2 regions of the Staphylococcus equorum genome follow, and region 1 is predicted to be linked to the other one. Evidence: predicted binding sites of a transcription regulator. Region 1 holds the regulator's gene; the other holds the start of a gene.
What was found. Region 1 encodes Rex, which represses fermentation and respiration genes when NADH is low (regulators of the CRP and FNR family bind a similar motif). Its sites were predicted from a motif close to TTGTGAAATATTTCACAA; they were not measured.
Positions count from the first base shown of each region.

Region 2: PYW44_RS02820 (nitrate/nitrite transporter) is a predicted target of Rex. The motif match lies at 3,275-3,292, and genes of this name have one in related genera.

Region 1 covers NZ_CP118982.1:948,845-954,382, reverse strand. The annotation lists gene PYW44_RS04505 (sucrose-6-phosphate hydrolase) at 1-303, opposite strand, end outside; gene PYW44_RS04500 (LacI family DNA-binding transcriptional regulator) at 396-1,358, opposite strand; gene PYW44_RS04495 (sulfurtransferase TusA family protein) at 1,502-1,729, opposite strand; gene PYW44_RS04490 (YeeE/YedE family protein) at 1,753-2,844, opposite strand; gene PYW44_RS04485 (redox-sensing transcriptional repressor Rex) at 3,063-3,710, opposite strand; gene PYW44_RS04480 (ABC-F family ATP-binding cassette domain-containing protein) at 3,855-5,538, shown strand, end outside.
Region 2 covers NZ_CP118982.1:622,649-628,186, reverse strand. The annotation lists gene PYW44_RS02835 (DUF3139 domain-containing protein) at 1-133, opposite strand, end outside; gene PYW44_RS02830 (MarR family winged helix-turn-helix transcriptional regulator) at 590-1,030, shown strand; gene PYW44_RS02825 (Hsp20/alpha crystallin family protein) at 1,407-1,841, shown strand; gene PYW44_RS02820 (nitrate/nitrite transporter) at 1,922-3,088, opposite strand; gene nreC (nitrate respiration regulation response regulator NreC) at 3,473-4,126, opposite strand; gene PYW44_RS02810 (sensor histidine kinase) at 4,148-5,182, opposite strand; gene nreA (nitrate respiration regulation accessory nitrate sensor NreA) at 5,191-5,538, opposite strand, start outside.

The sequences.
Region 1 (5,538 bases):
ATCTTTAGTATCTGGCTTTAATGATGTTCCCACATCTTCAAAATGTACTAAATCCTTACTTGTATATGTATACCAATATTTCAAGCCATGGACTGGTCCTAACGGAAACCATTGATGTGATATATAATACGTCCCGTCATAGTATATCAATCCGTTAGGATCGTTTAATAATCCTGTTTTAGGTTGTAAATGAAACGTTTGTCTATACTTAGACTCATTAACTTTAGCTGATAAATCATCTAATGTTTGCTGATCAACGTCTTCATATTTTTGATAACGTTCATCTCTTGTCCACTCAGCCATTACTATTTTCCTCCTACTATCCAATATTCAAACTTTATTCTACATTTTGGTACCGGTTCCATTACGCTTTATTATATAATATCATGCTTCAGTTAATTTTTAAATGAAAGACCCACATCAATAGAGATACGTTGCTCTATAGGTTGATGTTGAATGAGTTGATTGAGTTTGCTCATTGCTACTTCACCAGCATATTCAAAATGATAATTAACTGTATGAATTGAAGGCGAGACAATTTCTGTAACTGGATCACCACCAAAACCAACGATAAATTTGTCACCATTTTGTGTAGTATCTTCTGAGGTGATTTTATGTACAGCTAATGCGATAGAATCTGTTGCTCCTACAACTGCGTCATAATTAGGTTGAGTTTGCAATTCTTTTGATACATCAATCATTGCCTCATTGTAATTAAATGAGGTTTGCGAAATATGTGGTTTGACATTATATTTCGCTAAGCCACTGATTAAGCCTTTTTTTCTATGTATACCTACAGCAACATCGGTTTCTGTAACTCCAAAGAATTGAATGTTTTTAAAACCTTTTAATCCGAGTCCTTCGCCTACCATATAACCTGCATGAAAATCATTATGGATAATACAGTGCAAGTCCTTATGTTCTTGACCGACGATAATAACAGGGACATCAATTTTATTAATCACTTCAATATGTCTATCTGTAATTTCTGTAGCCATTAATATAATTCCATCGACTTTACTTCTATAAAATGTTTCTAATGCATCAATTTCCAGTTCTGTATCGATATTTGTATAATTAAGCAATAATCTATAGTTCAAATCATCACAAACTGTCTTCACGCCTTTGATTGTTTCATCTACTGCGTAAGAGTTCATTCTAGGTATAATCGCACCTATCATATTGGTTCTATGCGCTCGCAGACTTTGGGCAAACTGATTTGGTTGGTAATCATTTTCTTGAATGATTTTATCCAACTTTTGCTTAGTTTTTAAACTTACCGAGCCATTATTAAGATATCTTGAAACTGTACTCTTTGATACGCCAGCAATTTTTGCAATATCAGATATATTTTTCATATTCTCTCACTCTCATCAATAAGCTATTCTCAATATGATTAATTCTATCATATTGCAATCGCTTTAAATACTATTTAAAATAAAAACCAACCTGATACCTTAGGTGTTTAAACCTAATAATAGCAAGTTGGTTGGTCTTTCACTTATTCAGCTTTTTGAATTGTAATCGTCCAAGAAGCATCATCTAATTGTTCATAGTTTGTTATCGGATATCCTTTTTCAGCTGCCCAATTAGGTAGTGCCTCTGTTGCCTGAGTACAGTCAAAGTCTATTTTCAATTCTTCACCGTTATTCATTGTATCCATTTTTTTTTGTGCTTCTATTAATGGAAATGGGCAAACCATTCCTACCGTTCCTAATTCATGTACCATAATTAAATTCCTCCCTAATATAATTAAGTCGTTTGTGTTTGTGTTGAAATCGTATTTTCACTAGTTTGTTGGCGTTGCGCTTTTTTCATTGGTTTTATAAATATAAAGTAACTCATAAACCAAGCTCCTAAAATCATAGACGCAAGTGCAATCCAACCTTTCCATGACATCGTTGCAGTTTCTACTAAACCGTTACCTATTGAACAACCGCCAGCTACAGAAGCGCCAAATCCCATACATACGCCACCGATAACACTATTACGTATTGTCTTTTTATCAGGCATTCTCCATTTGAATTCTTTAGCACCTTTCGCAGCAATATAAGAACCAACGAATATACCTAGAACAAGGAATACACCCCAGTCTATCAATTTCAAGTCACCAGTTACAAAAAACTGAACTATATTTGCAGATGGTGTTGTAATACCAAGTCCATACATTCTTCCTGTTGATTCACTTACAGGCCACGCGATTAAAGCAATTAGCCCAACAGCAATTGCTGCAACAAATGGGTGATATTTTTTCTCGAATAAATAATGTCTTATACCTGTATATTTTTGCTTTAATTTTGGTATAGCAAATTTAGGTTTTGGTTTACGTAACGTTTTTACAACAAGAAGAATCGTGATGATTGTAAGTAACGCGACCCAAACCCATGTTGGTATACCTGTCGTTTGTGCCATACTTGAATTTACATTTGTCGGTTTGTTCACACCATTCATTAATGGTAACAGCAAACCAAACTTTGTTGCCGCTGCAGTGAAACCATAGGCAATAAGTGCCATCCAGCTACCTATTAAACCTTCTCCAGCTCTATACCACGTACCTGTAGCACAACCTCCAGATAAAATAATACCAATACCAAATATAAATGAACCTATTACAGTTCCAATAATTGGATACGTAGATTCTGGAATTTCTACTAAGCCTGTTGATGTTAAAATTAATAACCCAATACTTTGTACGGAAATTGCAATTAACAATGCATAAAACATTTTATTGCTTTTTTGAACGTACATATCTCTAAATCCACCAGCTAAACAAAATCGCGTTCTTTGCATAACAAAGCCTAAAAGCGCACCAACGATTAGTCCACTGATTACTAACCACGTCATATTATTACCTCTTTCCCGATAAAATCAATATGATTTATCATATTAAACTTTTCATTAAATATCAAGCCCATTTGCTTATATTTTATAAAGTGTTAATTGTGAAAATAACTGTAGTTGTTAGTAATCGTATAACTAAATACAAAAACTAGCTTTTTTAAACACTCACCACTTAACGTGTATCTCGTGTAAATAAAAAAGCTAGCCTATTTTCATACGCTTTATTTGTTACTATAATTTTTCATAAAGAATAGTAAAGATTGTAATTCAATACCCAAGTCAATATGATGTACTTGAACATCCGATGGTGTCAGAACACGACTTGGTGTAAAGTTCAAAATACCTTTTACACCTGTTTTTACTAAAGTATCAGCAACGTGCTGCGCTACTTCTTCAGGTGTAGTTAAAATCACTACATCAATATGTTCTTGTGCTAATATATCCGTAATTTTATCAAACGGACTGACTGTTACTTTCCCTATTTGCGTCCCTATAATTTCATCTCGTATATCAAAAGCTTCCGTTATTGTCATCTCATCATGTATTGAGAAGTTGTATGTTAATAATGCTTTCCCTAAATTCCCAACACCTACAATTGCAATTTTTATCTCGTCATTTTCACTTATCTCATTTTTAAAAAAATGTAATAAGCTATCTATATTATAGCCATAGCCTTTCTTGCCTAATTCACCAAAATATGAAAAATCACGACGAATCGTTGCAGAATCAATGTTCAAACCCTCACTTATAGTTTTTGAATTAACTCTATCTATGCCTTTAGATTTCAAAGTATTGACGAATCTATAATACAACGGTAAACGTTTCAATGTGGCACGAGGAATCTTTTCGCTTTGATTAGCCAAGACCATGTCCCCCTATTTCATTATCTATTGCTGATTTATCTTATAATCACTACAACATTATACATTATTGAATAATAAAAATAAACAATGATAGTTTTAACCACGCGTTGAATACTGTAGAATGATAATGAATAGAGAGGTGCAAATCGGATGATATTATTACAACTCAATGACTTAACTAAATCATTCGACGGAGAAGATATTTTTAATAATGTAGATTTTGAAGTTAAAACTGGTGAACGTATTGGTATCGTTGGACGTAATGGTGCCGGAAAATCTACTTTAATGAAAATCATTGCTGGCGTCGAGACATATGATAGCGGTCAAGTTTCAAAAAGCAAAAATCTCAAGCTTGGTTATCTAACACAACAAATGACTTTAAATACGAATCAAACTGTTTTTGATGAAATGTCGAAACCATTTGAAAGTATGAAAAAATTAGAATTAGAAATGAAATTTGAGACGGACTGGTTAGCGCAACATGCTGATGAATATGATACTGAGTCATATAAGACACACATCGATCGCTATGAGTCTTTATCTAATCAATTTGAACAACAAGAAGGTTATCAATATGAAAGTAAGATTAAAACTGTACTACACGGTTTGAATTTTAGTGAAGCGGATTTTAATCGTCCTATTAATGATTTTAGTGGCGGTCAAAAGACTAGGTTATCTTTAGCCCAAATGTTACTTAGCGAACCTGATTTACTATTACTTGATGAACCTACAAACCATTTAGATATGGAAACAACGCAATGGTTGGAAAGTTATCTTAATTATTTCAAAGGCGCTATCGTCATTATCAGTCACGATAGATATTTCTTAGATAAAATTGTCAATCAAATTTATGACGTTGCGCTCGGCGATGTACAACATTACGTAGGTAACTATGGACAATTTATAGAGCAAAGAGATAAATATTATGAAAAACGTATGCAAGAATATGAAAGTCAACAAGCTGAAATTAAAAAACTTGAAACATTTGTAGAGAAAAACATCGCTCGTGCTTCAACTACGGGCATGGCAAAAAGCCGAAGGAAAATGTTGGAAAAAATGGAAAGAGTTAACAAACCTATGATTGATGCTAAAAGCGCCAATATCCAATTCGATTTTGATAGAAATACTGGAAACGATGTATTTCATATTAAAAATCTAGAAATTGGATATGAGGAAGCCATAACAAAAGGCATTAATATCGAAGCCACGAAGGGAGACCATATTGCAATCATTGGTCCTAATGGTATTGGGAAGTCTACTTTAATCAAAACAGTCGCCGGTCTCCAACAAAAGATTAGTGGAGAAATTACTACAGGTGCAAATTTAAAAGTTGGTTATTACGATCAAAAACAAGCTGAATTTAAATCAAACAAAACAATCCTTGATTATTTATGGGACCAATATCCAACAATGAATGAAAAAGATATTCGAGCTGTCTTAGGTCGTTTCTTATTTGTACAAGATGATGTCAAAAAAATCATCAATGACTTGTCTGGTGGAGAAAAAGCGCGTCTTCAACTTGCTCTACTGATGCTAGAGCGTAACAATGTACTTATTTTAGATGAACCAACTAACCATCTAGACATAGACTCTAAAGAGATGCTTGAACAAGCATTGTCAGATTTTAAAGGCACAATTTTATTTGTGTCACATGATCGCTATTTTATAAACGAACTTGCAAATAAAGTTTATGATTTGGACACTACTGGTGGAACAATGTATTTAGGTGATTATCAGTATTACATTGAAAAATTAGAAGAAAAAGCAGCGATTCAAGCGAAAAAAGAATTGGATAACCCTACAAAAACAGAAGTAAGTGCATCACAAAATCATA
Region 2 (5,538 bases), 330 kb from region 1:
TTTGATCTTCCATATAATGATCAACCAATTCTAAGTGTTTATGCCCTTGGTATGTTCTCATGGCAAAGAATAATACAATTGAAATTATAAGCGCTACAAGTAATACACCCATAATTTTAAAAAATGTCTTCATTTATAATCTCCTCTGGTTAACGCGATATCTTTCTATAGTAAAGTAAGTCATTAACTTAATATGTAAGTTATATCTTACTCAAATCATTAATAGTCGCTCATTCAAATTGATAATAGTAATAGTATGACTGATTATAATACAATTATAAAGCGTTATAACTGTTTTGTAACAAAATCTCCTTATATTTCAGAGCAACCCAAACATCAAGTTAACATTTCTTAATATCATTTAATACATAAATTCTATTTCAAGTTTAGTCGAATTGATTTAAAGCCTATAATCTTTATATGAATTCAAGTAATTAAGACGTACGGAATGTTATAGTATTAAATTTTTACTTATTTAATAAGATAATAGTTAAAAAATAGTATAAAAAGCTATATCTAAAGGTGCGCAACCGTTCCTTGACAATGAATGGTGTTCATAATATGGTTAAATTTCAAAAGGGGTGATTAAATGGAGGAAAAGGACAGCTACCTAGAACAGCAACTATGCTTTCTATTTTATGTTTCTTCTAAAGAAATAATTAAGAAGTATACTTCTCATTTAAAAGAGTATGATTTAACATATACAGGTTATATTGTCTTACTCGCAATTAAGGTGGACGAAAAAATTAATATTAAGACACTTGGTGAGCGTGTCTTTTTAGATTCTGGAACACTTACACCTTTGTTAAAAAAACTTGAGAAAAAAGGTTATGTAACAAGAACTCGTGAGATTGATGACGAACGTAACTTACAAATTGCACTTACTGATAAAGGGACAAACGTGCAAGAACCGCTTTCAAAAGTTTCAAAAAAAGTTTTTAGTGAATTCGATATGGACATAGATGAAGCTATAGACTTAAAAGATACATTGCAAAAATTTGTAAATAAACATTTCTCGAAAGATATTTAAATCATATGGGGTTTGTTGAGGTTAAATGGGACAATGTAATACATACATAACATTTTTATCTTCGACTCACCTCTTTTTAATCCTACTTACTACAATACCCACTTACTTACTTTACTCCTGAAACTTATCTATCCAACGCTTGTTATAAAGCATTCTCTACATCTTAACGTTTCATTTTAAAATGTTTCAACTTTCATGCTAAAATAATGTGAATACAATGATTAATAGTTTGACTTTGATTTTCTTTGACTATTTTATTATAATGTATTTGTAAGGTAAACTAAGTGTTTACCTTAATTTTATACTTTTTATAACTTAAACTTCAATTCCATTCGATTAAATATAATAATTAAACTACGCTGAGGAGAGATGTAGCATGACTTTTGAAAATAAAAATTTTAACAATCCGTTTATCGATGTAAATCCAGGTGATTTATTCAGAGATTTTGGAAAACAAATTTTCGAACAATTTCCTGGCAATGAGAGTATTAAATCAGATATTAAAGAATTAGACAACGCCTATATCGTTGAAGCTGAACTTCCAGGTATTAAAAAAGAAAATATTAGTTTAGAATTTGAAAATAATTTGCTAACGATTGAAGGTAAACAAATTGTCGAAGTTCAAGATGAAAACGACACTAAACGTGCAGTACACCAAGAACGTAACCATAGTGATTTGAGCCGCCAATTCCCATTTGAAAATGTTGATGATAGTAGTATCAAAGCTTCTTATGAAAATGGCCTACTCACTGTAACGTTGCCTAAAAAAGAGCAAAAAGAACAACCAAAATCAAACATCAAAATAGACTAAATATTCATAGATAATAAATAGCGCTACATTTCCAATTTATGGTAATGTAGCGCTATTTGTTTTCTTATTTTTTTCTATATTTAAGAAATCAGTCTCAAATTGTCTTTTTTTACGATATGTAGCATGGTAATGATGCCAAAAACACCAAAGAATGCTAAAAATATAAATGCTAAATGGCTTGTACCAGTCATCATTGTGACATAAGATATGACAATTGGAGGGAAGAAACCACCAAGTCCGCCCATCATTGAAACAATACCATTCGCTGCTCCTGATTCTTTAGCAAAATAGAATGGAACGAGTTTGAACACGAGACCATTACCAGTACCTGCACATATACTAATAAGTAAACAACCGATTGTAAACAATAATATATGACTTGAAAACCCTAAAATAATTGCACCTATAATCATAAATACAAAATCTATCATTAATAAAATAACTGCATTAAATTTATCTCCTAAAATCCCACCTAATGGCCTTAAAAAAGTGGCTAACGCGATAAAGATACCAGATCTAATACCAGCATCTACTTCACTTATACCAAAGTTTTGAACTAAAAAATTCGGTAAAAATAATCCAAACGCTACAAAAGCACCAAATGTAATAAAATACCATAATGATAAATAATAAAGCTTAAGATCTTTCATTAATTTTTTAGACTGCTTAACTAGTGGCACCTTTATTTTTTTCTCATTCGCATCACCCAGAAGAAACATTAAAATTGCAAATAAGACAATAACAATCAAATAGCCTCTAACTGTCGTTTGCCATCCAATCATACCTGCAATAACTGGAGCTAAAAATGAAGAAATTGCAGTACCAATGTTCCCCATACCATATATTCCATTAGCAAGTCCTACTCTTTCTTTAGGAAAATATTTAGGAATTGATGTGACACCGACTGAGAAAATTGCGCCCCCAACACCTAAGAAGAAACCAGAAGCCATTAACATGCCCGGCGTTTGGGCTTGGCTTAAAAAGTAAATAGGAAATAATAGAATAATAAAGCTACAGAAAAACACCCATTTAGCACCAATAATATTAGTTAAATATCCAAATGGCACTCTTAAAATAGAACCCAATATAACGGGTATTGCTAAAATAATTGAAAGTTGATTCCCCGTGATATTAATATCTTGGGAGATAAAAGGCATTAATGGAGATATAATACTCCATGCCATAAATCCAACTACAAGACTTAGCGTTTGTAAGCTAAGTTGGAAACCACCACTTGCTTTGTTCATTCATTTCACCTTCATTTTCATCTATTTAATTTCAATGATTAAATAGCCAGTATTTCGCAGTTACTCTATAATTAAAAAATATGGATATTATTTAATATTTATGAAAGTTAAAACTGGTGTAATATAAGCGAATTGAAAATTGCTTTTTGTTTACAAAATACTAGCTACACTTTCATTTTATGTTTATTGTGAAAAAATTAACATAAGGATTATCCCTTAAGTTAATGTGTGGTTTCCCCTATATTCATCAACCATTATTATTACTTTATATTTTGGTTTCACAGCACAGTAAAAAAATCTTTTATAAAAAAAGTTAGCACGAAAAAATGACTGAATAGAACAATCATTTTTCGCGCTAACACTATATTGATGAATCTATCTGATTTAAAAGTCGACTAGTTTTTTCTTCATTGCATATTCAACTAATTCAGGTTTTGTTTTTAAGTCTAGTTTTTGCATGATATGTGTTTTATGTGCTTCCACCGTTTTGACAGAGACGAATAACTTTTGAGCGATGTCTTTATTGCCATATCCCTTTGCAATTAAAGGCAAAATCTCGATTTCTCTTTTAGATAAAATTTTAAATGGATCATTACTCGCTTGAGTATCTTGAAACGAATTGTTAACGAATTCGTTTACTAGCGATGTTGTGAGTTTCATATCTACGTAAGTTTCACCTTGGTAAACGGTTCTTATAGCCAATAAAAGCTGTTCATCTGGAGCATTTTTTAAAATGTAGCCTTTTGCGCCATTCCTTAATACATGAAATAAATATTCCTCATCGTCAAACATCGTTAATATCAATATCTTTGTTTCTGGAAAACTCTCAGATATCTTACTTGTTGCAATAAGCCCTGATTCACCCGGTGGCATGCTTAAGTCCATAATTAAAACATCTGGCTTGTATTCCATTACTTTCTGGTACGCTTCTACACCATCAGCTGCCGTCCCAACGACTTCCATATCTTCTTGATAGTTTAAAATCATAGAAAATCCTGTGCGCACAACAGCATGATCATCTGCTATCACTATTCTCAAAATTAATTTCTCCTTATTCCCTTATATTGGAACTTCTAATGTAACGATAGTACCTCTATCAATCTGTGTATCTATACTTACTTCTGCATTAACGAGTTCTGCGCGTTCATTCATACCATAAAGTCCTAACCCGGTACCTTGTGGTTGATCTGTTTTAATAAAGCCTTTGCCTCTATCTATAATTTCTGCAATTAATTTATAGTCGTTTACATGCAAATCAATATCAACAGTATCTACACCAGCATATTTTATTGCGTTAAACAATGCCTCTTGAACAACACGATATACGACTGTTTCAATCTCACTATCAAAGCGATGTGAAGCTAGATTAGAGTGATATTCTATGCGTATGCCATAATTGGCTTCAACTTGTTTGAAATAGGTTTTAAATGCTGCATCTAAACCTAGATCATCCAAGGATGACGGCCGCAATTCAACAGATAAATTACGAATATCATCTATCAATTTGGACATTAATCCTTCTATTCGCTTAGAATTATCTACCAAAGTTTGCATTTCTCTATGGTATTTCAGCAGCCGTAATTCCACATCGATGTTTAACATTTCTTGTACGAGACTGTCATGCAATTCACGTGATATTCTTTTTCTTTCATTTTCTTGTGCAGATATCGTTTTTTGCATCATTTTTCGCTGATACATCTTGTCATGACGCTCTATTTGAGGTGAAACATTTTGTAATGTAAATGCTTTAATATCTTTTGTTTCATCAATAGTTTGATATGTCGCTGTAAAAGGTTCAACTTTACCACGCGTCGTTTTCATAAATACTTGAAAACTTGTATTTCCAACTGAATCAGCTTCTAAAAAGCAATTTGTACATGATTGTAAATCATATTCATTTGTATACCCATCACAGCGACTACATATCGTATTAGTCATTTCTTGGTAGTCATTATCCGGTGAAATAATATCATGCGCTGCTTTATTCATCGCTATCACTTGACCATATTTATCAACAAATACTATTTTTTCAGTTGTATTATTAAAATATTGAACTAACAATTGGTCTATATTTTCCACTTGATTCGTTTTCATAAAATCACCTAGTCTTCTTCATTAAAAACACCCAATTTATTTACGATTGAAATAGAGTGACATGTTTGAGGTAGTGGTCTATTATTTCTTTGACCTAATAATAGCACACCATAAACGTAATTTTCATACCATAATGGTATTGCCATCACTGCTGTTAGCCGTTCACATAATATTATTGGATATTTGTGTTTTTCGCTCGGTAAGAGAAATTGATTGATATCTTCTATCACCATTCGCTTACCTGTTTTCATCACATTTCCTGCAATCCCTTTACCTATTCTAAGCACAATAAGTTTATAGCGAGAATTGGTACTTCCAGATACATAATTCCATTTTATCGGTGACAATTGGTTTTC